Regions from separate parts of the Arthrobacter sp. SAFR-023 genome, predicted to be linked through region 2. Evidence: riboswitches for the same ligand, from Rfam matches in the RefSeq annotation. Region 2 holds a riboswitch; each other region holds the start of a gene.
What was found. A riboswitch is a leader RNA that binds a small molecule or an ion and turns the genes downstream of it on or off. The one in region 2 is predicted to bind thiamine pyrophosphate.

Region 1 (7,737 bases), on a different contig from region 2:
AGGCCTTCTGGCTCACCTGCGGCGGCAAGGCGAAGTAGACGGCAATGGGCCCCTCAAGGCCTGCCAGGAGTTCTGCGAGCGGGCCGTCCGCGGTGACGTCGGCCTGGTGGTATTGCGTGGACTTTGCCATGGCCGCCAGCGCGTCCCTGCCGGCGTCCGTCGCCGTTTCGGCGGCAGCGTCAAAGGCGGTGTGCACACGTTCCTGCCACTGTTCAGGTGACCACGGGTCCGAGCCGGCCCCCACGAGCAACAGGCCGGCGGCACGTCCTGTGGCCACCAGCCTGGCCAGGCCGGGAAGGAGGAGCCGTCCGGTGAGATCGCCGGAGGCACCGAGGATGAGCAGGGTTTTCACAGTCGTTTGGCTCGTCACCCTGCCAGCATGCCACCTTGCAGGCGTGTCTTGATACCCTAGATAGTCGAGTCTCGTACATCCACTGAAAGAAGTGCACGGCGCGTGTTCAATTCACTCTCTGACCGGTTGACAGCAACCTTCAAGAACCTTCGCGGCAAGGGCCGCCTCACCGAGGCAGATGTCGACGCCACAGTCCGCGAGATCCGGCGCGCCCTGCTGGACGCGGATGTTGCCGTGCCCGTGGTCCGCGAGTTCACCGGGCAGGTCCGTGAACGCGCGCTTGGCGCCGAGGTCTCCGGGGCACTGAATCCCAGCCAGCAGATCGTGAAGATCGTCAACGAGGAACTTGTTGAGATCCTCGGCGGCGAGACGCGGCGCATCCGGATGGCCAAGACCGGCCCCACCATCATCATGCTCGCCGGCCTCCAGGGTGCCGGCAAGACCACCCTGGCCGGAAAGCTCGCCAAGTGGATGAAGGCGCAGGGCCACAGCCCCCTGCTCGTCGCCTGTGACCTCCAGCGCCCCAATGCCGTCACGCAGCTGCAGGTAGTGGGCAAGCGCGCGGGAGCTCCCGTCTTCGCTCCGCACCCGGGCGCCACCTCCGAACTGGCGCACCCGGCCGGCGATCCCGTCGCCGTGGCACGGGCCGGCGTCGAGGAAGCACGCCAGAAGCTGCACGACGTCGTCATCGTGGACACCGCCGGCCGTCTCGGCGTCGACGCCGACATGATGGAGCAGGCGCGCCAGATCCGCCGCGCCATTGTGCCCAACGAAGTCCTCTTCGTGATCGACTCCATGATCGGCCAGGACGCCGTTAACACGGCGACCGCCTTCGACGAAGGCGTGAACTTCACCGGCATCGTGCTGTCAAAGCTCGACGGCGACGCCCGCGGCGGTGCCGCGCTGTCCGTTTCGTCGGTCACCGGCAAGCCCGTGATGTTCGCCTCGACCGGTGAAAGCCTGGACGACTTCGAACTGTTCCACCCGGACCGGATGGCCTCGCGCATCCTGGACATGGGTGACGTCCTGTCCCTCATTGAGCAGGCTGAAAAGTCCTGGGACAAGGACGAAGCCGCCCGGATGGCGAAGAAGTTCGCCGACCAGGAGGACTTCACCCTCGACGACTTCCTCGCCCAGATGCAGCAGATCCGCAAAATGGGCTCCATGAAGAAGATGCTCATGATGATGCCCGGTGCGCAGAACATCCGGCAGCAGCTGGAGCAGTTCGACGAGCGCGAAATCGACCGGGTGGAGGCCATTGTCCGCTCCATGACCCCGCACGAGCGTGTGGCCCCCAAGATCATCAACGGATCGCGCAGGGCCCGCATCGCCCGGGGCTCCGGCGTGCACGTATCCGAGGTCAACGGGCTGCTGGAGCGCTTCGCCCAGGCCCAGAAGATGATGAAGAAGATGGCCCAGGGCGGCGGCATGCCGGGAATGCCCGGGATGCCCGGGATGGGGGCAGGCGGCGCCCGGAAGGGCGGCGGCAAGAACGCGCCCAAGAAGAAGGCGCGTTCCGGCAACCCGGCCAAGGCGGCGCAGGAGCTTCGCGAGGCCGAGGCCAGGCGGGCCGCCGGGGCCAAGGCGGTGCCCACCGGAGCCGCCTTCGGCCAGCAGTCGGGCGACTTTGATCCGTCCCAGCTGAACCTCCCCAAGGGCTTCGACAAGTTCATGGGCGGCAAATAGGGAGCACGGTCATGTCGGCCGGCGCCGATGTCAGACTGCTGCCATAAGGTTGGGTCATGTTTAAGCAGCGGGTAGTGTTCGTCCACGGTGCCGGTAACTTCGGCTCCGTAGCGTGGCCGCGCCAGCACGGCATGGCCCTGCAGTATGACGCCCTGTTTCTGCGGCGCCACGGCTTTGACGCCGAGGCAGAGCCGCTGGAAACCGACTTCGCCGAGGACGCCCGCATCGTGCTGCGGTCCCTGGCTGACGACGGCCGCGGGGCCGCCGGGGGCCACGTGGTGGCGCATTCGCAGGGGGCCATCGCAGCGATGATGGCCGCCGTCGAACGCCCTGACCTTGTCTTCTCGCTGACGCTCGTCGAGCCGGCATGCCTGTCGCTTACCGCTGAATTGCCGGCCACCGCCGCGCACCGTGCCCTGATGGAGCCGCTGTTCGAAGTCCGGCACCAGCTTGGCGACGACGACTACGAGCGTGAGTTCCTGCGGCGGGCCTTCGCCGCGGACACGCCGGAGCCCAGTACCCCCGAGGCTAGGCGCGCGGCCAGGAGACTGCGGCTGCAGGCACCGCCGTGGCAGGCGCCGCTGCAGATCGTGCCTGGTGTTCCCACCCTGGTCCTCACCGGCGGCTGGGAGCCGCTGTACGAGGAAATCGCCGGCTACCTGCGCGAGACCGGTGCCCTGCACCGCATCGCTGCCGGAGGGCACCGGCCCCACGATTCACCCGAGGGTGACCGCTACATTCGGTCATTCATCGCCGCGGTCAGCCGCCGGGAGCAGCCCCAAGCCTCCTAAAGGCCCGGCCTCCTGGGCAACGTTCCGGCGCCCACATCCGGCCGGCCCCCAATGCCAGCCGGACGTGGTCACGACCGCCGGCTAGTTGCTCGCGGACTCCGGAAGCCGCAGCTCCGGCAGATATACCTTTCCGCCTGCAGCCAGGAACTCCTGGCTCTTCTCGCGCATGCCCTCCGCCATCTCCGCGAGGGCGGCCTGCGCCTCGGCGGAGCCGTACTCGTTCCGGATGTCCTGGCTGATCCGCATGGAGCAGAACTTGGGACCGCACATGGAGCAGAAGTGCGCCGTCTTGGCGGGCTCGGCAGGCAGTGTCTCGTCATGGAAGGACTCGGCCGTCACCGGGTCCAGGGACAGCGCGAACTGGTCGCGCCAGCGGAACTCGAACCGGGCCTTGGACAGCGCATCGTCCCGCTCGTTCGCGCCGGGGTGACCCTTCGCAAGGTCGGCCGCGTGGGCGGCGATCTTGTAGGTAATGACGCCGGTCTTCACATCGTCCTTGTTCGGCAGGCCCAGGTGTTCCTTGGGCGTGACGTAGCACAGCATGGCCGTGCCGTACCGGGCGATTTCGGTGGCGCCGATGGCCGAGGTGATGTGGTCGTAGCCGGGGGCCACGTCCGTGACCAGCGGGCCCAATGTGTAGAAGGGCGCACCCTTGCAGAGCTCCTGCTGGCGCTCAACGTTCTCACGCACCAGGTGGAACGGGATGTGCCCGGGCCCTTCCACCATCACCTGCACGTCGTACTCCCAGGCCCGCTGGGTCAGCTCAGCCAGGGTGTCCAGTTCGGCGAACTGCGCGGCGTCGTTGGCGTCCGCCGTCGCGCCCGGCCGGAGGCCGTCGCCCAATGAGAAGGCGACATCGTACTTCGCGAAGATCTCGCACAGCTCGTCGAAGTGGGTGTACAGGAAGTTTTCCTGGTGATGGGCCAGGCACCAGCCGGCCATGATCGAGCCGCCGCGGGAGACGATGCCGGTGACACGGTTCGCCGTGAGCGGGACGTACCGCAGCAGCACGCCGGCGTGGATGGTCATGTAGTCCACACCCTGTTCGCACTGCTCGATGACGGTGTCGCGGAAGATTTCCCAGGTCAGGGCGTTCGCCTCGCCGTTGACCTTTTCCAGGGCCTGGTAGATCGGGACCGTGCCGATGGGGACGGGGGAGTTGCGGATGAGCCACTCACGGGTGGTGTGGATGTCATCGCCCGTGGACAGGTCCATCACCGTGTCCGCGCCCCACTGGGTGGCCCACTGCAGCTTGTCTACCTCCTCGGCGATGGAGCTGGTGACCGCCGAGTTGCCGATGTTGGCGTTGATCTTCACAAGGAACGCCTTGCCGATAATCATCGGCTCGGATTCCGGGTGGTTGATGTTGGTGGGGATGATGGCCCGTCCGGCGGCGAGTTCGCTGCGGACCAGTTCCACATCGCAGTTCTCGCGGAGGGCCACGAAGCGCATCTCGGGGGTGATGGTTCCCTGCCGCGCATAGTGCATCTGCGTCACAGTCTTCCCGTCCGCCGCACGGCGGGGCACCGGCCGGGCGCCTTTCCATTCGGCAGAAGCCGCGCCGCGGCGCACGGCTGATCTGCCGTCGTCGAGCAGGTTCCGTCCACGGCCGTCGTACGGCTCCGTGTCCGCCCGTGCCGCAATCCATTCCGCGCGGAACGGCGCAAGGCCCACCACCGGGTCGCTGCCCGGACCCGCCGTGCGGTAAACGCGCAGCGGCTCGTTCTGCTCACCGTTCGGTGAAGGCTCCAGCGCGATTTCCGTTACCGGAACCCGCAGGCCGTCCCCCTCCAGATAAGCCAGTGAATGGGATTTCAGCGACTGCGTTACGGCGGCGGAACCATTTTGGGCAGGGGTCTGCTGTGATTTCTGGGTGCTCAATTTACTGCTCACTTCCTTCGCCGGCATTACCCGGACAGGTTCAACGGTCGCAGGCTGCACCAGCCTGATCTCAGCCCCTGCAGGGGCACCCGTGTGGTCGTAGACGAAGCTACCACAGCTGCGCCTTAGGCTAGGGTCATGGCGCACATCATCGAATTCAGCGGACCCGTGCTCACTGCGGCGGATGAGGAACGCCGCGGGCTCTGGGCGGTGGACGGGAAGCTGACGTTCAATGCTCCCGGCCAGCGCCCGGACGCCGTGCTGGACGGCTGGGTCCTGCCCGGCTTCGTCGACGCCCACTGCCACATCGGGCTGGGTCCGGGCGGTGCCGTGGACGACGACGTGGCGTATGACCAGGCCATGACGGACCGCAACGCCGGCACGCTGCTGGTCCGGGACGCGGGAGCGGCCAGCGACACCAGATGGCTGCAGCAGCGGGCCGACACGCCGCGGATCATCAGGGCCGGCCGGCATGTGGCCCGGTCCCGCCGGTACCTGAGGAACTTTGCGGTGGAAGTCGAGCCGGAGGGCCTCGTGGAAGCGGTGCGCAAGCAGGCGAGGGAGGGGGACGGCTGGGTCAAGCTGGTGGGGGACTGGATCGACCGGACCGCGGGCGACCTCGCGCCGTCGTTCCCGGCCGCTGCCGTGCGGGACGCCGTCCGGGCCGCCCACGACGAGGGGGCCAGGGTCACGGCGCACTGCTTCGGCGAGGACACCCTGGACGACATGCTGGACGCCGGCATCGACTGCATCGAGCACGCCACGGGCCTGCTGCCCAGGCACATCCCCCGGTTCGTTGAGCAGCAGGTGCCGATCGTGCCGACACTCATCAACATCGCCACCTTCCCGGACATCGCCAGCCAGGCTGAGGAGAAGTTCCCGCGGTATGCGGAGCACATGCGCGCACTGTGGGCCCGCCGTCGCGAGCGTGTCCTGGAAGCCTACGAGGCCGGCGTCGAAATCTATGCGGGAACGGATGCCGGCAGCGTGATCCGCCACGGCCGCGTCGCGGACGAAATCCTCGAACTCCACGCCACCGGGCTTCCGGCACGTGCGGCGCTGGACGCGGCCTGCTGGCGTGCCCGCCGCTGGCTGGGGGCCGAGGGCCTGGCGGAAGGCGCGGACGCTGACGTGGTGCTGTGCCGGGAAGACCCGCGAGCCGTGCCGGAGACCATCCGGAGCCTCACGAATGTGGTGCTCCGGGGCACAATCGTGCATTAGGAATAAATTGAAGCTTCAAGTAATTTAGAGATGTAGAGGTCGCCGAAATCCGGTGGCCCGGACATCCGGGAGTATTCAATGACAGCAGCAGACAGCAGCCAGGACTTGCTTCCTGCCGACCTCACCATGGGCACCGTCATGCTCAAGGTGGGCGACATGAAGCTCATGACCGACTACTACCAGCGCGCCCTCGGCCTCGACGTCGTCGCCGAGCAGGACGGCGGCCTCTACCTCGGCCGGCTCAAGACGCCGCTGGTGCACCTCGCTCCCGCTCCGGGCCTCAACATCCCCGGCCGCGGTGAGGCCGGCCTCTTCCACACGGCGCTTCTGTTCGAAGACCAGTCCTCGCTGGCCGCCACCATTGCCAGCGCGGCCCAGTACGAGCCGCAGTCTTTCGCGGGCAGCGCGGACCACCTCGTGAGCGAGGCGTTCTACTTCACCGATCCGGAAGGAAACGGGATCGAACTCTACTGGGACCGCCCGCGCGAGGCATGGTCCTGGGACGGCGGGAACGTGGTCATGGACAGCCTGGCGCTGCCGCCGCAGAAGTACCTGCAGGACCACCTCACGCAGCAGTCCATGGAAGGCCAGCGCGGCACCGACGCGGAGGTGGGGCACGTCCACCTGCAGGTGGGTGACGTCCAGTCGGCCCACGACTTCTACGTCGGCACCCTGGGATTCGAAAAAACGGCGGGCTGGCACGGCCAGGCCCTCTTTGTGTCGGCCGGCGGCTACCACCACCACATGGCCATGAACGTCTGGAACAGCCGGGGTGCCGGCCCGCGCCGGGACACGCTGGGCCTGGGTGAGGTGCTCATCGAGGTGCCGTCCGGTGACGACGTCGGCGCCCTCGCCGACCGCCTCAGGGTCGCCGGAGTCGAATCGCACCACACCGGCGCCGAGCTCCGGTTTGAGGATCCGTGGCGCAACCGCCTCCGCGTCGCCGTGCGCTAAGTCGTGTGAACGCAGTTGGGTTAGGCTGATTTCGAAGAGCCCCGGCCGGTACTGCCGCTGCCGGGGCATGCACCGCCGACGGAATGAGGACGCATCCATGGGCTTCACCGAAGTGTTTGTCGCCACCCACAATGACGCCCTCAAGCGTGCAGAGGCGCTGGAGGGCGGTGCCGCCGCCGGAGACGGCATCCGGATTGCCGGCATCAGTGATTTTGAGATCGAACAGCTCGGCGACTTTGCGGGTGCCGCGGTGCACGCCGCGGGCGCGGACTACGAGCTGGCCATGGTTGACGTGGCCAGCGATTCGCTTCTGGGCGTACCGGCGGCGATGGTCCGGGCGCTGGCCGAGCTCCTCACTTACGAATCCGAGGGTGAGGGCAACGTTTTGGATGAGGTGGCCGAGCGCTGGGCCGCCGAGGATGACATGCCCTTTGGTGCCGGGGAAGCCAGGAACTACGTCCAGCAGCTGGCAGAACTCGCCGGCACCGTGGACGAAGGCAGCCGGACCGGCCTCTATGTCTGGTCTTCCTAGCACGCAAAAAGACCCCGTCCGCATGTCAAGTCGAAATAACGCGGACGATCTGGCACAATAAACAGGTACTCGATCCGCGTGGCCCCTCTCTCCGCGTCCGGATCCTGTCCTTTTCGAACCCCCCAGTACGGCCCGCCCCACGGGTGCAGAACGCGGGTTCAACCCCGTTTCAGAAACAGGAGTGACCACAAAAGTGGCCGTAAAGATTCGCCTTAAGCGCTTCGGCAAGATGCGCGCACCGTACTACCGCATCGTTGTCGCCGATTCACGCACCAAGCGTGATGGCCGTGCCATCGAAGAGATCGGCAAGTACCACCCCA
Region 2 (7,737 bases):
ATTCGGTGCCCTCCCCCACGAGGTCAGCAAGCACCTTGCCGTCCTTGGTCTTGACGACGGTCCCCTCGGGGACGGGCAGGATCAGGGTTTCACCGTTCTTGCCGCCGCGCCAGTCACCCATGCCGGGGCCGCCGTTGGTGGCATGCCGGTGGGGTGCGTGGTGGTAGTCCAGCAGCGTGGTGGTCTGCGAGTCGACGCGCAGGATGACGTCGCCGCCGTTGCCGCCGTTGCCGCCGTCGGGTCCGCCCAGCGGCTTGAACTTCTCACGGTGAACGGAGACACAGCCGTGGCCGCCGGTACCGCCGGATACGTGCAGTACTACCCGGTCTACAAAGCTCGCCACGTTGAATCTCCTCTGTTGCTGATCAGGCCGTCCTGGACGTCCAAATCGATTGTAATGCGGTTAAAAGAACAGTGGAGCGAGCCATCATGGCCCGCTCCACCGGTTCAGAACTTGTTGTTACTCTGCAGCTGCAGCAGCAACGATGTTGACGACCCGACGGCCGCGGCGCGTGCCGAATTCAACGGCACCTGCCTGCAGGGCGAAGAGGGTGTCGTCGCCGCCACGGCCAACGCCCGCACCGGGGTGGAAGTGGGTGCCGCGCTGGCGGACGATGATCTCGCCAGCGGAAACTACCTGGCCGCCGAAGCGCTTGACGCCGAGGTACTGGGCGTTGGAGTCACGACCGTTGCGAGTGGAGCTCGCGCCTTTTTTGTGTGCCATTTGGAATGCCTGCCTTTAATTCTTGAGACTGCGGGAAACCTGTTCAGTAACCGGTGGTTACTGGATACCGGTGATCTTGACCTTGGTCAGTTCCTGGCGGTGACCCTGGCGCTTCTTGTAACCGGTCTTGTTCTTGAACTTCTGGATGACGATCTTCGGACCACGGAGGTCCTGGAGGATCTCAGCCGTGACAGTTACCTTGGCCAGGTCCGCAGCTGCGGAGGTGACCTTGTCACCGTCCACCAGAAGCAGCGCGGGCAGCTCAATGGTGCTGCCAGCTCCACCGGCGACGCGGTTCAGGGTAACGAAGTCTCCAACGGAAACCTTCTCTTGGCGGCCGCCTGCGCGGACAATCGCGTACACCACTTGGGAACTCACTTCTCTCGACGTCTATTACTAAATTTGCGTGCGGAAGCCGGGTCCGGAAATTGGCCTGGTTCTCGCTGTGCCTCAACGCCGTGGATTCCCCGGGGGAACCCGTGAGCTATCCCAGGAACCTGTCCGAGTGGACGATCCCGGGTCATAACCCAAGTGTTGGCGTAAGCACCGAAGATCTAGAATACGCTAATTCCGTCGTCGGCCGCAAATGAGGCTGGCAGCGGCGGGTTGTCCGTGATAAGCGCCACAGGTGCCGCTTTCCCGCACATCCGATGCCGTGCGCGATTATCTTACCGGGTAGCGGGCCGGCTTCCGCTCAGCTGTGGCGGCTCGGCGCGTCGAAAAATTCCACCTCGTACCGGCAGGACTGCCGGAAAGCAGTGATCATCGCCGCGCGCTCCCCCGCTGACGCGGCCCGGCCGGCGTCGTCGGCGATTTCGATGGCCCGCAGGGTGGCGGCGGCGAAGTCCTCGTCGGCGTACGTCCGCAGCCACTCCGCGTACGGGTGCCCGGCCTGCGCTCCGGCGGCCACATATTCGGCGTGCAGACTCTCCCCCACCTCGGCGTACAGCCAGAAGCACGGCAGCACAGCGGCAACCATCACTGCGTAGCTGCCGCCTGCCGAAGCCGCGAGCAGATGATCGACGTAAGCTTTCGTGACCGGGCCCAGCTCCGGCTGCACGGTTCGCGTGCTGAGCCAGTTGCGGTGCAGTTCCGATTCAACTTCCAGGCACTGCTGGGCGGAGCGCGCCCAGAACAGCTGCTCGGACTCGGTTGGCGCCAGCGCGCTGGCCCTGGCCAGGACCCGGGAGTAGCCGTTGAGGTAGATGGCATCCTGTGCCAGGTAGTACGCGAATTCCTTCTCCGCCAGGGTGCCGTCGGCAAGCCCACGGATGAAGCCCAGGCCATAAATGTCTTCGAGGTCGGCAGCGGTCTCGGCGCGCAGCAGTTCGGCGAAGGCGCCCTTGGGCTCGGGCTGGGCTGTCGTTTCAGTCTGGCGGAGGTGGTGGAAATGGTTGACCGGTCCGTTGCCGGCGCCGACTTCCAGCAATCCGGAGGTCCGCAGGGCCCCGGCCAGCCACGGTTTGACCGCCCGCAGTGACGCTTCCCAGTCATCCAGCCGCGCCTGGGCCGTGGCCATGGCCGAGGAGAGCGAGCATCCGGTGCCGTGGCTGTTCCGCGTGCTGATCCGTTCGCCCGCAACCTCCACCACCTCCGCCGAGAGCAGCCCGGCAGTGTTCACGAGGGCGTCCGGGCAGGTTGAGCCGTTCAGGTGCCCACCTTTGACGAGGACCGTGGCACCGGTCTGGTCCGCCAGCCGCCTGCCCTGGTCGAGCGCGGCGGCCCAGTCCCCGGCCTCCGGTTCCCCCAGGAGCATGGCCAGTTCGGGAAGGTTCGGTGTAATCAGGTGCGCCAGAGGCAGCAGTTTCCGGAGTGCCGCCTCTGCAGATTCCTGGAGGAGGCGGTCACCGCTGGTAGCCACCATCACCGGATCGAGGACCACGACGCCGGGCCTTACCTTTTCGAGCCAGCCGCGGACGGCAGCGATGACACGTTCATCGCCAAGCATGCCGATCTTCACGGCGTCCACGTGGATGTCGTCGCTGACAGCGTCCAGTTGCGCTGACAGGAAGGAGGCTGGCGGAACGTGCACGCCGAGCACGCCGGTGGTGTTCTGCGCAGTGAGGGCTGTTATTGCGGCCATCCCGTAGCCGCCGTGGGCCGCAATGCTTTTCAGATCGGCCTGGATGCCTGCACCGCCAGAAGGGTCCGAGCCTGCGATGGCCAGGACGCGGGGAACGTCGCGGGCCCTCTGAATGCCCGGCTCATCGGTTTCCAGGAGTGACTTGTCGGCGGCCGCGGGTGCCGGCAGGAGTGACGCGGATGACAGTGTTGATGACAAAGAAGACATCCCTTCGCCGGTGCTAACCGGACAGGTTCAACGGGTTTGGATCTCAGCCGGCCCTTGCGCGGCACCCCGTGTCAGTCCTCCAGCCTAGCGGTTGGTTTAGTGCGCGGCGCCAAGTTTGACGATTGCGACAGGCTTCGGCGTGCGCTGTTGTCCCCTCCCCTTGCCTGCTGCCATTCGGCTACTGCCCTTTGCCGGCGGACGAATGTCCGGAACCAGAAAGGTCCGGCACCGCAACCGCGGTGCCGGACCTTTCAGTGGCGCTTGTTCCTACAGTTCTGAGGCGGGTACGCCGACCCCCAGAATGATCGGTTCGCTGGCCGGCCGCGGAGCCGCCTTGGCCGTCTGCGCATTGCCTGCCTCAGGCGCCTTGGCCTCGTGCGAGTGCCCGGCGGCTGCAGCCGGAGCAACCTCGTGGTGTTCCACGGATGTCTCGTTGGCTGCACCCTGGGGGCGGCTGGCACTGCGGTTGCGGCGCGGACGGCGGCTGCGGGACGGTGCCGCGGGGCTTTCCACCGGCTGCCGTGCAGCAGGCTGAGCCGCGGGCTGGCTTGCGGCCTGCTGGCCCTCCGGCTGCTGGCTTTCCGGGCGCTGGCTTTCCGGGCGCGCCGGCGCGGGAGCCTCGTCCTTGGCCTCCTCCTCTTCGGCGGGGGCAATCGGAGCGCCGAGGTGCGCGAAGGCTTCCTCCAGGCGGTCCAGCGTCAGGGCCGGCGGTTCCTTCACCGGTTCATCGCTGTGATCGACAAACGGAAGCACCACTTTCTCGCCGCCAAAGGTGAGCACTGCGCCGGGCCGTCCGGAGACGCTTTCCGTTTCCGGAGCGCGGTGCACCACGGGGCTTTCCGGTGCGGCGGCGGCGGGGCGGGGGGCCTCACCGGACGCTGCGGCACCGTGCGCAGCTTCTTCCTCATGCAGGTGTGCGGCGTGGGCCGCGGCGGCGATGTTGGCGAGGGCAGCGCGGGTCGCTTCAGCCTTGGCGTGGCGCTCCGCGTCTGACGGTTCGGGGTGGTGCGGCACGGCGGGGGCGGCCGGAGCTGCCTCGGAGGACGGCTGTCCGCCCTTGCCGCGGCGGCGCTTCCGCTCTGTCCGGGCAGGGGGCTGGACCTCGGCACGGTGCACGTGGTGCTCCGCGGCCACGGTGTTGGCGCGGCGGTGCTCCACCGGCTCGTCATGGGTGACGACTCCCCGGCCGGCACATGCCTCGCACTGCTCGCCGAAGACTTCCAGGAGGCCGGTGCCCATGCGCTTGCGCGTCATCTGCACGAGTCCCAGGGAGGTCACTTCGGCCACCTGGTGCTTGGTCCGGTCACGGCCCAGGCATTCCACCAGACGGCGCAGGACCAGGTCGCGGTTGGACTCGAGCACCATGTCGATGAAGTCGATGACGATGATGCCGCCGATGTCGCGGAGCCGCAGCTGGCGGACAACTTCCTCGGCAGCCTCAAGGTTGTTCTTGGTGACGGTCTCTTCAAGGTTGCCGCCGCTGCCGGTGAACTTCCCGGTGTTGACGTCAACCACCGTCATGGCCTCTGTCCGGTCAATGACCAGTGAGCCGCCGGACGGCAGGAAAACCTTGCGGTCAAGAGCCTTGTGGATCTGCTCGTCGATGCGCCAGGCGGAGAAAATGTCCTCGTCCTTGGTCCATTTTTCGAGCCGGCCCACCAGGTCCGGGGCAACGTAGGTGACGTAGGCCTCGATGGTGTCCCACGCTTCGTCGCCGGAGACGATCAGCTTGGAGAAGTCCTCGTTGAACACGTCGCGCACAACCTTGATGGTCAGGTCCGGTTCGCCGTAGAGGAGTTCGGGGGCGAGGACCTTGGTGGACTTCGCCTGGCTCTCGATGCCCTCCCACTGGGCACGGAGGCGGTTGATGTCGTGGGTCAGTTCCTCCTCGGAGGCCCCCTCAGCGGCCGTGCGCACAATGACGCCGGCGTCCTCGGGGAGGCGGTCCTTGAGGATTCGCTTCAGCCGGTTGCGTTCGACGTCGGGCAGCTTGCGGGAAATGCCGGTCATGGACCCGCCGGGAACGTACACGAGGTAACGGCCGGGCAGGGAGATCTGGCTGGTCAGCCGCGCACCCTTGTGGCCCACCGGATCCTTGGTGACCTGGACCAGGACGGAATCGCCGGACTTGAGCGCGTTCTCGATGCGGCGCTGTTTGCCTTCGAGGTTGACGGCTTCCCAGTTCACCTCACCGGCGTACAGCACGGCGTTGCGGCCGCGCCCGATGTCCACGAAGGCAGCTTCCATGGACGGCAGGACGTTCTGGACCTTGCCCAGGTAGACGTTGCCGATCAGGGAGTCCTGCTGCGTCTTGGAGACGAAATGTTCGGCCAGGACGCCGTCTTCCAGGACACCGATCTGAATTCTGTCGTCGCGCTGGCGCACGATCATCTGGCGGTCCACGGATTCGCGGCGGGCGAGGAACTCAGCCTCGGTGATCACCGTGCGGCGGCGGCCGGTGTCCCGCGATTCGCGGCGGCGCTGCTTCTTGGCTTCCAGGCGGGTGGAGCCCTTGACGCTGGTGACCCGGTTGCTCGCCGGTGCCTCGCTGATGGTCCGCGGGGCGCGGACGCGGGTGACCGTGTTGGGGGGATCGTCTTCTCCGCCGCCGGTCAGTTCCAGGTCCTGGTCGCCGCGGCGGCGGCGACGGCGACGGCGGGACGTCACGCCATCTTCGAGTGGCTCGCCTTCGTCTTCGCCGGCCTCGTCAGAAACTTCGGTGCCTTCATCGCCGTCGGTGATCTCACGGTCGGTCCGGCTGCGGCCTCGGCGGCCGCGGCTGCGCCGCCGGCGCCGCCCGCCGTCGTCCTCCAACTCGTCGTCGCCGTCCTCGGCTGCGGCTTCCTCTTTCGCGGCGGAAGCGGCAGGGCGGACCACCGTGTTCAGGTCAGGGGCCTGGAAGATAATCGACGTCACTGACGACGGTTCCAGGAAAAGCGAGCCCAGGGGCGACTGCCCTGCGGCCTCGTCTTCGGCCTCTTCCTCGACAGCGGACTCCTGTGCAGCCACGGGTGCAGCAGGGGCTGCAGTGGCCGGCGCTGCCTGGGTATCAGGGGCGCCGGCGGCCGGGGCGGGCTCATCAGCCTGTCCGGCTGAAGGCGCCTCAGTGGCTGTTCCCGGAGCGGCCGGAGCGGGCGACTCGGCAGATTCGGCTGACTCCGCGGGGCTTTCGGCCAGCTCCGCGGCCTTGGGCTTTGTTGCCCGCCGGCGGCGTACAGGCTTGGACTCGGCGGCCGGCTCTGCAACCGCCTGCTCAGTGGCGACCTGCTCAGTGGCGGCCGGAAGGGCCGCAGCCTCGACGGCCGGCTCCGTGGCGGCTACCTGCGCGCCACCTTCGTGCACATCAACTTCGGCCCCGGCAGCTTCCGCAAACGCGGGCAGCGGTTCTTCGGCGACCTTCTTCCGGGCGCGGGTCCGGCGGACCGGGGTTTTGGCAGGGGCTGCTGCGGCATCTCCGACAGCCGACTCCAGCACTGCGGCTTCTGGTGCTGCCGTTTCTGGTGCTGCAGTTTCTGATGCTGCGCCTTCAGACGTCAGGGTTTCCGGAGCGGGCAGCTCCGACGCCGCAGTCTCCGTGTCCGCTGCTGCGGCCTTGGGCGTAGCCTTGCGGCGGGTCCGGGTGGCTTTCTTGGGGGCCTCAGCGGCGGCTTCGCCGGTGGCAGCCGGTTCTTCGTTGACGGCTATAACCTGGTCATTATCCATATGTGGCAACACTCCTGCCCCTGACCTGCCGCCACATTCGGCACCCATTGGGGCACATATTGTCAAAACCCGCAGGCATTGACAGAAGTCAATTGGATACCAGCAGGCTCGCACCGGCAGTGGGGTGCGGCAGGCCTGACAGGCCGGCGGGATTGTTACTGGAACCCGTTGTTTCTGACAACCACAACCAGGTGCCGTCCAATGGAAGGTGGGAGGCTGGATCTTCTTTCCAAAGCCTGCACCACTGCTCATTGGCGGTCTTGGGAACAAGCCACCGGACTGGAGTTCGAATGTGGTTCGCGCTCCAGCCACGTTTATTCTCTCATATTGCCGTTCAAATACGCCGTAATTGTGTGACAAAGCCGGTCAAGGGCGAGATTGGCTACGAGCACAGCCCGCGTCAAGGTGGCGGCGATAGAATCTGGGCAGGAGCACCCGAGACAAAAGGACGCAATCCCATGCCACGCACTTCGCCTTCCACAGGCACGGACTACGAACAGGACCAGCGGGACGGTGCCCGGGCTGCTGCGGCTTCGGCCGGTGCCGCCGTGCCGGCCATGACGCGCGACCGCCCCTTCGGCTGGCTGCTGGTCATCACCGGCGTTGTGGGCTGGCTGGCATCCGGCATTCTGGTGCTGGAAAAGCTTGAGGTCCTCAAGGATCCCAACCATGCCACCGTGTGCGACGTGAACCCCTGGATTTCCTGCGGGCAGGTCATGCAGACGTGGCAGAGCTCGGTCTTCGGTTTCCCGAACATGTTCATCGGGATAGTCGCCTTCGCCATCACAACCACAGTCGGAATGGCACTGCTTGCCGGCGCCCGGTTTGCCCGCTGGTACTGGCTCGGGCTGCAGGCCGGCATCACCCTCGGCTTCATCTTCGTGGTGTGGCTGTGGTCGCAGGCGCTGTACTCCATCCACATCCTGTGCCCGTTCTGCATGGTGGTCTGGGCGGCGATGATCCCGCTCTTCGTCTGGGTGACCGTGCGGAACGTGGTCCACGGCGTGATTCCGGCGCCGGC
Region 3 (7,737 bases), on a different contig from region 2:
AGCGCAGGAATGCCGAAGCCGAGGGTCTTGCCCGTGCCGGTTTTGGCCTGGCCGATGATGTCGTGGCCGGACAGCGCGACGGGCAGCGTCATGGCCTGGATCGGGAAGGGGTGCGTGATGCCGGCGTCAGCCAGGGACTCGACGATGTCGGCGCGGACGTCGAAGTCGGCGAACGACTTTTCGGCTATTTCGTGCGGCTTCTCGTCCGAGATGATGGTCTCTTCCGGCTCGATGGTCTCGGTGCCGGTATCGTCGGAAAGAAGCTGGTGGGTATGCAATTCACTCACAGGGGAGTTTCCTTATTCATTTGGGCATTGGCGCCGCCTGCTCAACGGGCCGGCCGCGGGGGCCGTTCCGGAGCACGCTCAGGCGCGCAAGCAATTCCAGTGGAAGCCGATCGCGGGCTATCTAATGCCGGCACTGGGGACCGGCGGGTGTGACTCAAGATCGCGTAGGGGCGGGCTTGTTGAATTCAATTTACGGAAATCAACGACCGGGCATCCATTACTACCTAGCCAGTCTACTGGCAAACCCGTGTTTTCCTTGACTTGGGCCGCCGCGGGGACAGTTGCGGCCCGCAGGAGCGGTTCAGTCGACGAGTTCGAGGCGGATCTCGCGGGTCGCGATGTCCGAGGAGACCAGCCGGACCCGGACCCTGGTGCCGGGTTCCATCTCTCCCTCACATTTGGCCGTCACGGCCGGTTCGGCGATCTGGACCACGCCGGAGGGGCCGGATCCGTTGCTCCCCTTGCCGTTCACGCCCTTGCCGCCATTACCGTTGCCGCTGCCGTTCCCGTTGCCGTTTTTGGCCGGCTTTGACCCGGAGATCACCACTGCATCGAACTCCTGCCCGATGTGGTTGCTCAGCAGCGCGGCTTCCACAGTGTCCAGGGCAAGCCGTTCCATCCTTGCCGCCAGCTGGTCCGAGTAGGCCATGATCTCGGGCAGCGAGGGGAGCGCCTCCCGGGCCCAGGCCGGCACCGGCAGGTCATTGCTCAGGGCCTCGCAGATGACCAGCACAAAGCGGTCCACGAGGCGGCGGAGCGGAGCGGTGGTGTGGGCGTACGCCGTGCCGATGGCTGACTGGACCGCGTCCTCCGGAACGGTTCCGTCGAAATGCGTGTACGCGGCGCCGCGGAAGAGCATGCCTGCGGCGTGGAGGATGGCCAATTGCCGGTGGTCGGTGGGGTCCAGGGTGCGCAGGTACTCGCCGTAGGTTTCCTGCCCGTCCCACGGCTTGCCCAGCGCGGCTGTCTGCCGCCTGAAGTGGCTCAGTGAGCGCTCATCCGGGGCAGGCATGGTCCGGAGGATCCCCACCTTGCCGTTGAGCATCAGGGAAGCGGCTGCCATGCCGGTCATGAGCGAAATCTGGGCGTTCCAGTCCTCAACCGGCAGTTGGGGGACCGCCACGATCCGGTAGCCGCCGTCGGGAAGCTGGACGATCTCCTGTTCCGGCATGTTCAGGCTGGCCCCACCGCGGGCCCGTTCCAGGTCGACGCGCTTGCGCCCCACCTCACGCAGGAGTTGCATGATGGGAGAGGCCGTGCCGGCATCCAGTTCTGCCTGGACGCCCTTGTAGTTGAGTTTGGCCCGGCTGCGCACGGCGGCCCGGCGCACCAGCACCGACACCACCTCGGCGGCGGCGTCGAGTTCGAACTCCCAGACGAAGGCGGAGCACAGCTGCCCTGCCAGCAGGCTGCCGGCGTTCTCGCTGATGACCTCCGGATGCAGCGGGATCCGGCCGTCCGGGGCATAGAAGGTCTGTCCTCGGCGGCGGGTCTCGGCGTCGAGAGCGCCGCCCGGCTGCACGAACGACGGAACATCGGCAATGGCATAGAGGATCCGGTAGCCCTCACCGAGCCGTTCGATGAACAGTGCCTGGTCAAGGTCGGTGGACGACGGCGGATCGATGGTCAGGAAGTCCACTCCGGTCAGGTCCAGGGCCGGGAATCCCCGGTCCGCGACGGCCGCTTCGGCTTCCTTGAGCACGTCCTCGGGGAATTCCCCCGGTAGCTCCAGCTCCGTCCGCAGCGCGCTCAATGCCTCCTCGAGCGCGTTGGTCTGCTCGTGGACGTTGGGCGACAACCGATGATGTGACACGAAAATCAGGTTAGCCCGAATTGCGCCGTTAGTCTTGGATTATGGGCACATCCTCGGCTGACACCGCTCGCTACGACCGCTTCGTCGCGGACCTGTTCGGCGTGATGGCCTACGGCGAACTGTCCGCATTCGAACGGCTCTCGTCGGACGCCCGTTACTCACCCACGCTGCACGACCGTGCCGTGCTCGGCAGGATCGCCGTCCTCGAATTCCAGCACTACGAGCTCGTGAGCGCCAAGCTGGCCGGGATGGGCGTCGACGTCGAAGATGCGATGCTGCCGTTCCAGCTGGCCGTGGACCACTTCCATGAACGGACCCGCCCGGCGGACTGGTACGAGTCCCTGATGAAGGCCTACGTGGTGGACACGGTCTCCGCCGATTTCTACCGGGCCGTGGCCCGGTTTGTGGATGCCGGAACCCGTGACGTCATTGAGCAGATCCAGTCGTCGGAAGAGGCCACAGCCGTGCTTCGGGATCGGCTCAGCGGGGCGCTGGCGGACGATCCCCGGCTCGCGTCCAGGCTGGCGCTGTGGGGCCGGCGCCTCCTCGGCGAAGCGATCACGCAGGCCCAGCGCGTGGGCCACGAACACGCCTTTCTTGGCGAGCTGTTCGTCGAGGCGGAGCCCGGTGCCACGGACGCCACAGCACGCGAGCTGGTCCGGGACATCACCGCCGAAGTCGTGGAGAACCACTCCCGGCGCATGGTCCAGCTGGGCCTGAGCGGGTAGCCCAGCGCCCTCTCTGCGCCCGCGTGCAGGCCGCTCCGCTTAGGAGACGGCGGCCGGGGACGTCGCTTCGAGGGCGTCGAGCAGTTCCGCCGCGGCTGCCGCCGGGTCTGGCGCCTCGGTGATGGCCCGCACGACGACGATGCGGCTGGCTCCCGCCGCCAGGACCTGCTCCACGTTGGTGCGGTCGATCCCGCCAATCGCGAACCAGGGCAGCAGCAGGCCGCCGACCCGTTCCTCGTTTGCGGTGCGGACGGCCTCCGCTGCGTAGCGCACCAGGTCAAGCCCGACGGCGGCGCGCCCGGGCTTGGTGGGGGTAGCCCACAGCGGGCCCACGCAGAAATAGTCCAGGCCGCTGCGCCCGTGGGCGGCGCCGACGGCGGCATCCACCTGGTCTGTGCTGTGGGTGGACAGCCCGATCACGGTGGAATCGTGCAGCAGCTTCCGGGCGGCCCGGAGCGGCAGGTCCTTCTGGCCGATGTGGAACACCGGTGCGCCGGCTATGGACGCGATGTCGGCGCGGTCATTGACGGCCCAAAGCCGGCCGTGCCTGCGGGCGGCAGCATGGACTACTTCCAGCAGCTCGAGTTCCTCGGCTGCCTCGATGCTCTTGTCCCGCAACTGGATGATGTCCACACCGCCGGCGAACGCCGCGTCCACGAAGTCCGCGAAGTCTCCGCGGTCCTTGCGGGCGTCGGTGCAGAGGTACAGGCGGGCAGCGGTGTGGGCAGAGTGCACGGTCATGGCAACCACCTTAGTTCCTCTAAACTGGGCAGGTACCGCGGGAGCCCGTTGCTGCTGTCATAAAGACGCAGGGCTGAGAGGGCGTCAGAGCCGACCGCTTGACCTGATCCGGTTAGTACCGGCGTAGGGAAGGAATTCCATGCCCCCTAAAACCAGTGGCGATGAACGCTCCCTGGGACCCCTGGAGCCCGGCGTACTTGAGGCCGATGTAGCCGTCATTGGCGGCGGAGTGGTTGGCCACGGCATCGCCTGGGAAGCACGGCGCTCCGGCCGTTCGGTGGTGCTCATAGATGAAGCCCCGGGCAGCGGTGCAAGCTGGGCTGCGGCGGGCATGCTCGCCCCGGTCAGCGAACTGCATTACCAGGAGGAAGGGCTCCTGGAACTGATGCTGGAATCCTCCGCCAGATGGCCTGAGTTTGCGGCCACCCTCACTTCCGGCGTGGATGCCGGTTACCTGACGACGCCCACCCTGGCAGTGGGTGCCGATCCGGCCGACCGCCGGGCCCTGATGGACCTGCGGGACGTGCAGCGGGCCCACGGCCTGAACGTTGAACCGCTGACCATCCGCGAGGCACGTTCCCGGGAGCCGCTGGTCAGCCCCGGGATCTCCTGCGCCCTCGACATCCCGGCGGACCACCAGGTGGATCCGCGCAGACTCGTCAGGGCCCTTGCTGCCGAGCTGGCCGCGCAACGTCAGGAAAATGCGGCAGCAGAGGGATACGCGGTGCGGGAGTACGCCGCCGGCCTGCTCTGGGACGACGCACGGGTCTGCGGGGTACGGCTGGCGGGCGGCGGGTCCGTCACGGCGGCCGAGACGGTGGTGGCCAACGGCCTGGCCGCGGCGGGCCTGCAGAACCTTCCGGAAGGCCTGCAGCTGCCGCTGCGCCCGGTCTACGGAGACATCCTCAGGCTCAGGGTCCCCGAACACCTGCAGCCCCTGCTCACCGCAACGGTCCGCGGCATGGTGCGGGGCGTGCCGGTGTACGTGGTGCCCCGCCGGGACGGCACGGTGGTGATCGGCGCCACCCAGCGTGAGGACGGCGTGCCGGGCACCAGCGCCGGGGGTGTCTACCAGCTGCTGCGCGACGCCCAGGCGCTGGTGCCGGCAGTCGCAGAGCTCGAGCTGCTCGAAGCCACCGCCCGGGCCCGGCCCGGCACGCCGGACAACGCCCCGCTGCTGGGCCGAGTACCGGCCGGCGGGCAAGGTGCCGGCACGGACGTGGCGGGCCTCATCATCGCCACCGGCTTCTTCCGCCACGGCGTCCTGATGACCCCGGCCGCCGCGGTCATCTGTCGCCAGCTCATGGACGGCATCACCGATCCGCGCTGGGCCAAGTTCCGGCCGGGCAGGTTTTCACCCGGGCTCCCAGACCCTCTGGGATCTGCCGCTGCACTCAGCATTTGACCCGCGTCACCTTTGACCAAACCAAGGAACCAGCATGAACATCACACTGAACGGCATCGAACAGGAAATCAGCGAGGGCGCCTCCGTCACCTCACTCGTCAGCCAGGTCACGGGGCGCCAACTGGCCGCCAGCGGTCAGGCGGCCGACGGCCAGCGGCTGGGTGTGGCGGTGGCCCGCAACTCGGCCGTCGTGCCGCGCAGCCAGTGGCATGCCACGGCACTCGCAGACGGCGACGAGATCGAACTTGTCACGGCAGTCCAGGGAGGATAAGGACGATGGCAGAAACAGTGATTGAAACAGCAGACAGCCTGGTCATTGACGGGGTGGAGCTGACCTCGCGGCTCATCATGGGCACCGGAGGCGCTCCCAGCCTGGACGGTCTCGGCGCAGCGCTGCTCGCGTCCGGGACCCAGCTGACCACCGTCGCAATGCGGCGCTACTCGCCTGCCGAAACCGGCTCGTTGTTCCAGCTGCTGGTGGACCACAACATCCGCGTGCTCCCCAACACCGCCGGCTGCTTCACGGCCCGTGACGCTGTGATGACGGCGGAGCTGGCCCGGGAAGCGCTGGAGACCGACTGGGTCAAGCTCGAAGTCATCGCCGACGAGCACACGCTCCTGCCTGATGCCGTGGAACTGGTGGACGCCACCGAGCAGCTGGTCAACCGGGGCTTCAAGGTGTTCGCCTACACCAATGACGATCCCGTCCTGGCGCTGCGGCTGGAGAACCTCGGTGCGTCGGCGGTCATGCCGCTGGGAGCGCCGATCGGCACGGGCCTGGGCATCCTCAACCCGCATAACATCGAGCTGATCGTGTCACGGGCCTCCGTTCCCGTGGTCCTGGATGCAGGGATCGGCACGGCCTCGGACGCGGCCCTGGCCATGGAAGTGGGGTGCGACGCCGTGCTGCTGGCCACCGCCGTGACCCGGGCCCAGAACCCCGTTCTCATGGCCGAGGCCTTCAAACACTCCGTGATCGCCGGTAGGCTGGCGCGTGCGGCCGGGCGGATCCCGCGCCGTGAGCATGCCTTGGCGTCGTCGGCCATGGAGGGCCGGGCGGAGTTCCTCTAAGCCCGGCCAACCCGTGCCCGCTGGCGTGCGGCCGGCTCAACAGGTACTTCCCAGGAGCCAGTTGTGGCAGCCAGCGACGACATCCTCACCCGACCCCAGATCGACGAAGCGCTCGCCGGGCTGCCCGACTGGCGCTACCGTCTCGGCGGGCTTGTCACTGTTTATAAGACGCCGACGGCGGCGGTCGCACTGGAGCTGATTGCCGCCGTCGGGCGTCTGGCAGAGGACATGGACCACCATCCGGACCTGGACTGGCGCTATAACCGGGTGTTCATCCGGTTCAGTTCCCACGACGTCGGCGGTGAGGTGTCCGCGCGGGACACCCGTGCTGCCGCCTCCGTCAGCGATGCCGCCTCGGCGGCGGGCGCCGAAGCCCAGCCCGGCCTGTACCGGACGGTGGACATCGGCATCGACACGGATGACGCGGCGGAAATTTCCGAGGTCTGGCGGGTAGCCCTCGGCTACCGGAAGGGCCGGTCCGGGGACCTGGTTGACCCCTACGGGCGCGGACCAAGCGTGTGGTTTCAGGAGACGCTGACGCCGAACGACAACCGCCTGCATCTCGATGTCCACCGCTCCAAGGCCGAGTCGGCACCCGTACTGGAGAAGACCGCGGCAACCGGGGCACAAATGAACAGTGACCACGCACCCAACTGGGTAGTGGTCACTGATGCCCAGGGGAACCGGCTCTGCTTGCATACCGAGGAAGGCCGCGGTCCGGACGTTGCCGCGCCTCCGGGGTCTATTTAGCGGCGTTGTCCAGCAGTTGCCGGAACTGCTCTTCGGAGTTGAGGGTCAGCTTTTCCCCGTTCAGGAAAAACGTCGGAGTGCCGGTCACGCCGAGGGCGGTGCCGTCGGCGATGTCCTTGCGGATCCGGTCCTTGGTTTTCTCATCCGCGACCGCGGCATCATATGTAGGCATGTCCAGGCCGAGTTCCTGGGCGAAGGTGCGGAACTGGGGTCCCTGAGACGCCTGCTTCTCTCCCCACTGCGGCTGGGTCTCGAACATCTTGGTGTACATCTGCTGGTATTTGCCTTGCTGCGCGGCTGCTTCCACTGCCAGAGCAGCTGTGCCCGAGTTCCGGTGGCCCGGCAGCGGGAAGTAGCGGTTCACGAAGGTGATGCGGTCCCCGTATTCCTTCTTCAGTTCCTCCACCAGCGGCACCGCCGCCCGGCAGGACTCGCATTCGAAATCCAGGAACTCCACGAGCTGGGCCTTCTCGGTGGGAGGTGAAGTGACGCGGTGGCTGTCTTCGCGGACCAGTTGGGCGTCGGCGACCGGCTGCGCGGCGGGCTGGGCGGCCTTGGTCGCGTTGAACACGGTGTACCAGATGACGCCGGCGGCGACGATGACCCCGAGCAGGATCCAGATAACCAGACGCGCCTTCCGCGCCGGGTCTCCAGGCTTGGAAGGTGTGGGGGTGGCTTGTGTCGTTTGCGGCATCAGTGGTGGATGCTTTCCTGGTCGGGGTTGTCCCGGCGGACCAGCGGCAGGCCCAGTACCTGTAGTGCAGGCGCCGGTTCTGATGCTGTGCAGCCGTCGCAGCAGCCGTCCGCGGACGGCGCAGACGATGCTTCCTGGTCTTCACCGGGCACCGCCTGCGGGACCGTGCAGCACACGTCCCCGCGCCACGCATTGACACCCTCACGGACGGCGATCGCCGCGATCACCAGGGCGGCGCCGGCGTCGGC
Region 4 (7,737 bases), on a different contig from region 2:
TCCAGGGCCAGGCCGCCGCCATTGACGGAGAACTTGTTGTAGCCGGTGGGGCTTCCGGTGACGGTGTGGTCCTGGGCCGGGTCTCCGAGGTACCCCTCGGGCGCTGCCGGGGCGGTGGCGGGATCCCATTTCAGGAACGGTCCGATGTTGCTCTTCAGCGCCGTGGTGAAGTTGCCTGCTGCGGGTGAGATGTCTTCGACGAGCTTGCCGTCGCCGGAGCCGTCGGTGTCGATGGTGATGGTGCCGTAGGGGTGCTGGAAGGTCAGGGTGGAGTTGGCCGGGGCGCCCTTGACGACGATGCGCTGGCGGCCGAACACCACCTGGTCCCCCTCGGTGACCGTGTTGGCGAAGGCCGCCTCCAGGCCGAGGACCAGGACGGCGCGTCCGCCGCCGGGAAGAGTCAGTTCGGAGCCGGCGAGCATGTAGAACGCCTCTTCCGGGAAGTTGCCCGGGAACGATATGGGTGCAGTCTCGTCCGGGATGTCCCCGGGCAGGAAACCGCAGAGCGGGTTCTCCGCGTCCAGGCACAGCTCGACGCGCGTCTTGTTGCTGTCTTCGTACCAGGACGGGAAGCCGTACTCGGTGTTGACGGGTCCGACGGCGGTCAGCTTGTTCGTGTTCGTCTGGGTTACCTGGGTTGCCGCCAAGGAGGCTCCTGCTCCTGTTGCCGCAAGCAGGACGGCAGTTGCGGCAGCAATGCCGCGGCGGCGGGACGCAGGGCTGGGGCCGCGATGTCGGGGGGCCAGGCGCTGGGCTGACAGGAAATGTGGTGTAGATACCATTTTTGTCTCCTCGTAAAGACGCTGATGGCATCCACTAAAAATCGTGGTGGTTGGGAAAACGTTCGGGTTCCGGGTTGGAAAAACCTTGGCATTCGAGGCTTCTTACGGTGCCGTGGGGGGACCCGCGCTGCTCTTGCAGAGACCGTGCTCATGGCCTCCAGACGGCATGCGGTGGGCCGCCGAGGCTGGATGCGAAAGGACCCGGCGCCGCAGGTTGCGGTGCCGGGTCCGGCTGTTGTGAGCCCGGCCGAGGTCATCAGCACTGCCAGGTTCAGAACAGAAGCAGTATGGCCTGCCGTGCTTGGGGTAACCCGGTCGCGGCCCGGATGGGGCTGCCGGGCAACCCACCCCGTGTGGGGGGCCTCGACGTGGTGGGTCCTGACAGCTGCGACCCGGCAGGGAGGCCTAGACGATGTCCTGTGTCTTGGCGAAGCGGGTAATGGCCCGCTGGGTGCCTCGGTTGGCCAGCACCTGGATGACCGCGCTCACGGAGGCGGACACGAGGGCGAACGTGAGGGCCGTGCGCAGTGTGGTGGGGACGTCGTCCTTATCGCCCTTGGGCGGCTTCCGGCCCGTGATTTTTTCCCAGATGGTGTCGACGGCCTTGGTGCCGGCGAACCCCGCCAGCAGGCTGATGCCTGTGCCAAGCAGTTTGATGAAGAAACTCATTGCGGAACTCCTCGCGTGATGAACACTGGTCTTTCCTTAGCCTAGCCGCATGGAGCGGTGGATCTCCCGCAACGCCTGCACCACGAGGTCGTGGTCCGCCTTCTGCGGCAGCCCGGACACGGTGACCACAGCCACCGCCCCCACACCCCGCACATAGACGGGGAAGGCTCCGCCGTGCGCAGCGTAGGTCGACTGGTCAAACCAAGCGTTGTCCTCGATCCGTCCGCCGCCGGCCCTGCCGCGCAGGCCCACCAGCAGCGACGGTTCCTCGTAGCGCACGGCAGTCCGCTGTTTGGCCCGCACCCAGCCTTCGTTGTCCGGTGTGGCGCCCTCGAGCGCCACATGGAAGAGCACCTGCTCCCCCTTGGTGATGTCGATGGCGATGGGCAGGTTGTCCTCCTTGCCCCGTTCGACCAGTTCCAGGCCCAGCGCCAGGGCATCGTCCTTACTGAACCTCGGGAACTGGAGTTCAGCAATCTCCCCTTCGATCTGCCCAATCAGGGCTTCCAGGGCTCCCGCCGGCTGTTCGGCGGAGGAATCGGGGTCAAAGGCGGGCAGGGCGGCGGTGCCCGAGTCCTGTTGCGTCATGGCCCCAATCTACTCCGGGCCGCTGTCGCGACGCCGCATGTAAACTCCGGCATTGTGACAGCGACCCCCGGGTTCATGGCCGGACGAGGTGTAAACTGGATCAGCCCACAAGGGCAGATTTATCACGACAGGGGAGCGCCGCCGTCGGGATGCAAAGGCAACTGCCAGAGCAACCGCGGAAGGGCGCTGAGAGTGCGGACAGCCGCAGACCCTCGAACCTGATCCGGCTAGTACCGGCGCAAGGGAGTCGAGTTCTCAGAGTGCCCGGCAGCGCGAGGCCCAGCCACCCGCAGCCGGGGGAACGCTTTCCCCTCCTGTTCCTCAGGAGGACCATCATGACAACTGCAGCAATCAAGAAGACCAGCTACAGCTGGCGCGTGGCGGACATCGTTGTGGCGGCGCTCATCGCCGTTGCCGGCGGCGTCATCTTCTGGGCCTGGTCCCAGGGCGCCAACCTCATCTCCACCCCGGTCAACGCCGTCTACCCTCCGCTGACCGGCCTCTACGCCGGCGGCTGGATGATTCCGGCGGTCCTGGGGATGCTCATCATCCGCAAGCCCGGCGCGGCCCTGTTCTGTGAGGGTGTGGCTGCCACCGGCGAGCTGCTCATGGGCTCGCAGTACGGCACCACGGTGCTCATTTCCGGCGTTCTGCAGGGCCTGGGGGCGGAGCTTGTGTTCGCCGCCTTCGCTTACAAGAAGTTCAACCTGCCCGCCTCGCTGCTTGCAGGGGCAGGCGCAGGACTGTTCTGCGGGCTCAACGACTCCTTCGCCCCCTGGGGCTGGAACATCGCCTACGCCGCCGGCGACAAGCTGGCATACATCGTGTTCTGCGCCATTTCCGGCGCGGTCATCGCCGGCGCCCTGTCCTGGATCGCCGCCCGCGGCCTTGCCAAGACGGGCGTGCTGAGTTCCTTCGCGTCCCGGAAGGCAGCCACGGAGCCCGTCTTCTCCTGATGCCCGGACCAGACGACGCCGGCGTCCGCCCAGCCGCGGTCACCGCCCGCGGCTGGGGCTGGCGCCACGCAGGCCGCACCAAACCGGCCGTCCATGCCCTCGACCTTGACATTCGCCCCGGCGAGCGGGTCATGCTGCTGGGCCCTTCCGGAGCCGGCAAGTCCACGCTGCTTCACGCCCTGGCCGGCGTGCTGGGGGACAGTGACGCGGACGACGCCGGGACTCCCGACCGTGAGGACGCGGACGAGAGCGGCGAGCTGCTGATCGACGGCGCGCCGCCCCGTTCCCGGCGCGGCCGCGCCGGGCTCATGCAGCAGGACCCGGAAACGCAGGTGGTGCTCTCGCGCCTCGGCGACGACGTCGCCTTCGGCGCCGAGAACCTGTCGGTGCCCCGCGAGGAGATCTGGCGCCGCGTGCACGAGGCGCTGGACGACGTCGGACTTTCGCACCTTCCCCTGAACCACCCGACGTCGGCCCTGTCCGGCGGCCAGAAGCAGCGCCTGGCGCTCGCCGGCATCCTGGCGATGCGGCCTGGACTCCTCCTGCTGGACGAGCCCACCGCGAATCTCGACCCGGACGGCGTCCTGGAAGTCCGGGACGCTGTGGGCCGCTGCCTCGACAAGACAGGGGCCACCCTGGTGGTGGTGGAGCACCGGGTAGCTGCCTGGAAAGACCTGGTGGACCGGATCGTGGTCCTGCAGCCGGGGTCCGCCTCGGACGGAGCGGTGCTGATCGACGGGACCCCGGACGAGGTTCTCGAGCAGGCGCGCGGGATGCTCACTGCCGCCGGCGTCTGGGTCCCCGGCTACGTTCCTGAGACGCGGCGCCGTTCAGCTGCCGGCGCTCTTCCGTCCTCCGGACATGGCGCCGGCCAGCTGCTGCTGGCGGCCGAGAGGCTTGCCGTGTCGCGGGAACGTCCACGCCGCAGCGGCTTCCGCTCCGTACCCCCCGAGCCCGTTCTGCGTGACGTCACAGCGCAGGTCCGAGCGGGCGAGGCGCTGACCGTCACAGGTCCCAACGGCGCCGGCAAGTCCACCTTCGCGCTGACCCTCGCCGGGCTATTGCCGCCGGTGGACGGCAAGGTCTCCGCGACGGTTGAACTGAGCGGCGGAGCGGGTATTGCCCCGTACAAGTGGAGAGCCGAGCAGCTGATCGCGCGGATCGGCACGGTGTTCCAGGAACCTGAACACCAGTTCGTCACCGGCCGCGTCCTGGACGAGCTGCAGTTCGGCCCCCGCCATCTGGGCCACGGCGAAGAGCGCGTCGGCGAGCTGCTGGAGCGGCTGCGCCTCACGCATCTCGTGGACGCCAACCCGTACACGCTCTCCGGCGGGGAGAAACGCAGGCTGTCCGTGGCCACCGTCCTGGCGGCGCACCCGCAGGTGCTGGTCCTGGATGAGCCCACCTTCGGCCAGGACGCGAACACCTGGGCGGAGCTTGCCTCATTCCTTTCGGAACTGCTCGATGCCGGCACGGCCGTGGTGTCCGTGACCCACGACGAGGAGTTCACCCAGGTGCTCGGCGGCACCGAGCTGCGGCTGGGCTCCGCGGGACGGCGCGCCAACCCCAGATCCGCCAACCCAAGATCCGCTGAACCCAAACCCGCCGAGCCAGCATCAGAACAGGCTGCAACATGAGGGACGCACTGACACTTGCCGGAAACCGGGCGGTGCTGACGCGCGCCAATCCGCTGGCCAAATTCGCGGCAGTCTTCCTGATCACCCTGGTCTTGGCGCTGTCCATCGACTGGATGTCGGCGTCAGTGGCTCTCGTGTGCGAACTGCTGGCCTTCCCGCTGGCAGGGCTGACGTTCTCGCTGCTGTGGCAGCGCGGCTGGCCCCTGCTCGCCGCGGCGGCCGTCGGCGGCTGGAGCACCTCCATCCTGTCGCCGGACAGCGGAAGGATACTGCTCGACGTCGGACTCTGGTCCATGAGTGAAGGTTCCCTTCAGCTGGGGCTGGGTTTTCTGCTGCGGGGCCTGGCCATTGCCCTGCCCGCCGTGCTGCTGATGAGCTGCACTGATCCCACCGACCTCGCGGACGCCCTGGCGCAAAAGGCACGGCTGCCGCACCGCTTTGTGCTGGGTACCCTGGCTGCCATGCGGCTGGTCGGACTGATGGCCGAGGAATGGCAGACCATCGGCATGGCCAGGCGCGCCCGCGGCGTCGGATCGCGCGGCAACCCGTGGCAACGGGTGCGGGCCACCCTGGGCCAGAGCTTCGGCCTCCTGGTCCAGGCCATCCGCCGCGCCACCCGCCTCGCCGTGACCATGGAAGCCCGCGGATTCGGCGGGGCCAGCCGGACCTGGGCGCGCGCGTCCACCTACAGCGTGCTGGACGCCTGGGTCGTGCTCGGCGGAGTGCTGATCGCTGCCGGTGCCGTGGCTGCCGCGCTGTGGGCCGGCACCTGGAACATGGTGTGGCTGCAGGGCTCTTAACCCGCCGGGCGCGCCAGCCCCGCAGGCCGCGCCATCCCCGCAGGCCGGGCCATCCGGACCTCGGCCAGCCCCTCCCAGTCTTCGATCGTGTCTCTGGCGCCGGTGAAGGCGAAGCCGTTGCGCTGGTAGAAGGCCTGGGCGCGGGGGTTGTCCTCGGCGACCCACAGCGCAGCCGCTTCGTTCCCGATCGCAGCCTCGAGCAGGGCCTGGCCGAGCCCCCTGTGATGGTGCGAGGCGAGGAGATAGATGCCCCAGAGCTCGGTCTGCTCCCTCAGCCCCTCCGCGGGCGGAAGCGAACCGGCAAACCCCACCAGCTTCCCGGCGTCGTCCGCTACGAACTGCCGGCCCGCATGCGGGCCGGCCAGAAGGCGCTGCCACATGGCCAGCCGCTCTTCCACGCCTTGCCTGGCCATGAAGCCGGGTGACAGCAGGTGGGTGTAGGTTTCGCGCCAGCATTCCAAATGGAGCCGGGCCAGGACCTCGGCGTCCTCGAAGGCGGCCTGGCGGACGCTGCAGGTGTGCTCCATGGGGCTGAGTCTAATGTTCGCGGCGGGGGTCAAGTGCAGGAGTGGTTGTAGTCGAAGCCGTCCGCCACGAACTGGGTAAGGACTACTTGGCCGCCCGCCGTAAGGGGCGGCGCGTAACACATGCTCCTGGCGTCGGCGGCCGTGCGGGCCCCGGCCAGCCAGCTCGGCAGGGAGTAGAGGCTGCTGGCCGAACCCACCTCGCCCACGATCTGTCCCCACTGCCGCGCCGAGGAGTAGATGCCCACCCTGGCCCCGATGCTGTGGAAAAAATCGGTCATGCCCTCGAGGTCCGCCCGGTTGGCATTCCTGTCTCCTGACCAGCTGTTGCCCGTCTCGACATCCAGCCACCAGAGGTACGTCTCGGGGTTTGAGATGGTGCGAAGGTAGGCGTCGTCGAAGGCTTTTGCGTACCCGTACATGTAAGCGCACGCCGCGTCCTCCTTGCCCTGGCAAGTGCCGTAGGGGTTGGCCACGGCCTTGCCGCCGTACTCGTTGCCCACCGGCCACCAGGAGCCGCGCAGCCCGGGGTTGGCGGTGTTCACATAGAGCGCAAGGCGGGGCTGGCCGGTCCCGCCAGTTGCGTCCTCCCCCCAGTCAAGCTGCTGGTGCAGGCAGGTGTTGGTGGTGTTGGCGCGCCCGTTGTTGACTCCGACAATCGCGAACGCAGGGTCCTCGGGCAGCTCGCCGCCGCACTGGGGCCAGGAGACATCGTTGCCCAAGGGGGCACTGCCGGACTCAGGCGGCTCTGCGGACGGACGGGCCGCCGGCCGCGGGGGTTGCGGGCGGGCGGGCGGCTGCGCCTGCGCGGCGGCGCTGGACGTAGCGGAAGCCCTGGGCGACGCCTGGACGACGGTTGATTCGGGTGCCGGCGGCGCGCCGTCGTCGAGCCTCGGTCCCGGGATGAAGCCCACGGCTGTGGCCACCCCAAAGGACAGCAGCGCTGAAGCCGGAGGCCCGAGGGGGCGCCTCCTGCCCAGCACGGCGAAGCTGAAAATGGACATGGCGGCCTCCCATCCCCTTATGGCCGCAACAGGTACCGCTAGCTTGCTCCCGGATGCGGGGCCGGGTCAAGGCCGGTTCCCGTCCCTGACCGGGCTGCGGAGGCCGTCACAGGCACCATCCCGCTACCGTAGCCCGTTATTGAAACCTTATGCGCATAACGGGTATATCACGGGCTATCGGCCCGGCAAGGGGTGTCTGATGCGACGAAATAACTCATATCTGATATATTTTTTCTCATGACACAACAGACTGTTGAACATGTTGGTCTTCTGCTCCGCGACGCCCGCGGCCAGAAGGGGTGGACCCAGGGCCAGTTGGCCGCGGAACTCGGCACCAGCCAAAGTGCCGTGGCCCGCATGGAACAGGGCAGGCAGAACATGAGCCTGAAAATGATCCAGCGCCTGGAGGCCATCTTCGGCCGCAGCTTCGTCCAGCTCGGCAAATCGCAGATGACCCATCTTCGCGTAGAGGGCGGCAGGACGCTGTCGGGCTCCGTCGACGTCAACAGCAGCAAGAACGCCGGGGTCGCCCTCCTGTGCGCCAGCCTCATCAATCGCGGCACCACCACGCTGCGGCGGCTGGCCCGCATCGAGGAAGTCAACCGCATCGTCGAGGTCCTGAGCAGCATCGGCGTCGAATGCACCTGGCTCAACGACAACGACCTCCGCCTCCGCCGGCCCGCCACTCTCGACCTGGCGTCCATGGACGCCGAGGCAGCGCGCCGGACCCGCAGTGTCATCATGCTGCTGGGCCCGCTGCTTGATGTCACGGATGAA

Region 1: it holds a riboswitch for thiamine pyrophosphate, as region 2 does, so the genes downstream of both, thiC (phosphomethylpyrimidine synthase ThiC) here and ACTHQX_RS05190 (bifunctional hydroxymethylpyrimidine kinase/phosphomethylpyrimidine kinase) in region 2, are expected to answer to the same signal.
Region 3: it holds a riboswitch for thiamine pyrophosphate, as region 2 does, so the genes downstream of both, thiO (glycine oxidase ThiO) here and ACTHQX_RS05190 (bifunctional hydroxymethylpyrimidine kinase/phosphomethylpyrimidine kinase) in region 2, are expected to answer to the same signal.
Region 4: it holds a riboswitch for thiamine pyrophosphate, as region 2 does, so the genes downstream of both, ACTHQX_RS15065 (ECF transporter S component) here and ACTHQX_RS05190 (bifunctional hydroxymethylpyrimidine kinase/phosphomethylpyrimidine kinase) in region 2, are expected to answer to the same signal.

What each region holds. Positions count from the first base shown of each region.
Region 1 is NZ_JBQCMF010000001.1:16,145-23,881, reverse strand. Features, by position in the region: gene ACTHQX_RS00135 (glucose-6-phosphate dehydrogenase) at 1-370, opposite strand, end outside; gene ffh (signal recognition particle protein) at 455-2,038, shown strand; gene ACTHQX_RS00125 (alpha/beta fold hydrolase) at 2,095-2,829, shown strand; gene thiC (phosphomethylpyrimidine synthase ThiC) at 2,911-4,710, opposite strand; TPP riboswitch at 4,706-4,813, opposite strand; gene ACTHQX_RS00115 (amidohydrolase family protein) at 4,849-5,931, shown strand; gene ACTHQX_RS00110 (VOC family protein) at 6,010-6,885, shown strand; gene ACTHQX_RS00105 (hypothetical protein) at 6,983-7,417, shown strand; gene rpsP (30S ribosomal protein S16) at 7,611-7,737, shown strand, end outside.
Region 2 is NZ_JBQCMF010000003.1:204,456-212,192, forward strand. Features, by position in the region: gene obgE (GTPase ObgE) at 1-343, opposite strand, end outside; gene rpmA (50S ribosomal protein L27) at 461-724, opposite strand; gene rplU (50S ribosomal protein L21) at 782-1,090, opposite strand; gene ACTHQX_RS05190 (bifunctional hydroxymethylpyrimidine kinase/phosphomethylpyrimidine kinase) at 1,419-2,942, opposite strand; TPP riboswitch at 2,997-3,093, opposite strand; gene ACTHQX_RS05195 (Rne/Rng family ribonuclease) at 3,282-6,716, opposite strand; gene ACTHQX_RS05200 (vitamin K epoxide reductase family protein) at 7,175-7,737, shown strand, end outside.
Region 3 is NZ_JBQCMF010000001.1:352,985-360,721, reverse strand. Features, by position in the region: gene ACTHQX_RS01660 (DEAD/DEAH box helicase) at 1-287, opposite strand, end outside; gene ACTHQX_RS01655 (RNB domain-containing ribonuclease) at 589-2,100, opposite strand; gene ACTHQX_RS01650 (ferritin-like fold-containing protein) at 2,142-2,828, shown strand; gene thiE (thiamine phosphate synthase) at 2,868-3,569, opposite strand; TPP riboswitch at 3,597-3,717, shown strand; gene thiO (glycine oxidase ThiO) at 3,709-4,974, shown strand; gene thiS (sulfur carrier protein ThiS) at 5,009-5,245, shown strand; gene ACTHQX_RS01630 (thiazole synthase) at 5,251-6,045, shown strand; gene ACTHQX_RS01625 (4a-hydroxytetrahydrobiopterin dehydratase) at 6,109-6,795, shown strand; gene ACTHQX_RS01620 (DsbA family protein) at 6,788-7,489, opposite strand; gene ACTHQX_RS01615 (cation diffusion facilitator family transporter) at 7,489-7,737, opposite strand, start outside.
Region 4 is NZ_JBQCMF010000013.1:125,315-133,051, reverse strand. Features, by position in the region: gene ACTHQX_RS15080 (hypothetical protein) at 1-782, opposite strand, end outside; gene ACTHQX_RS15075 (DUF4235 domain-containing protein) at 1,188-1,451, opposite strand; gene ACTHQX_RS15070 (heme-degrading domain-containing protein) at 1,488-2,039, opposite strand; TPP riboswitch at 2,159-2,302, shown strand; gene ACTHQX_RS15065 (ECF transporter S component) at 2,375-2,995, shown strand; gene ACTHQX_RS15060 (ABC transporter ATP-binding protein) at 2,995-4,632, shown strand; gene ACTHQX_RS15055 (energy-coupling factor transporter transmembrane component T family protein) at 4,629-5,432, shown strand; gene ACTHQX_RS15050 (N-acetyltransferase family protein) at 5,429-5,959, opposite strand; gene ACTHQX_RS15045 (hypothetical protein) at 5,989-6,960, opposite strand; gene ACTHQX_RS15040 (UDP-N-acetylglucosamine 1-carboxyvinyltransferase) at 7,198-7,737, shown strand, end outside.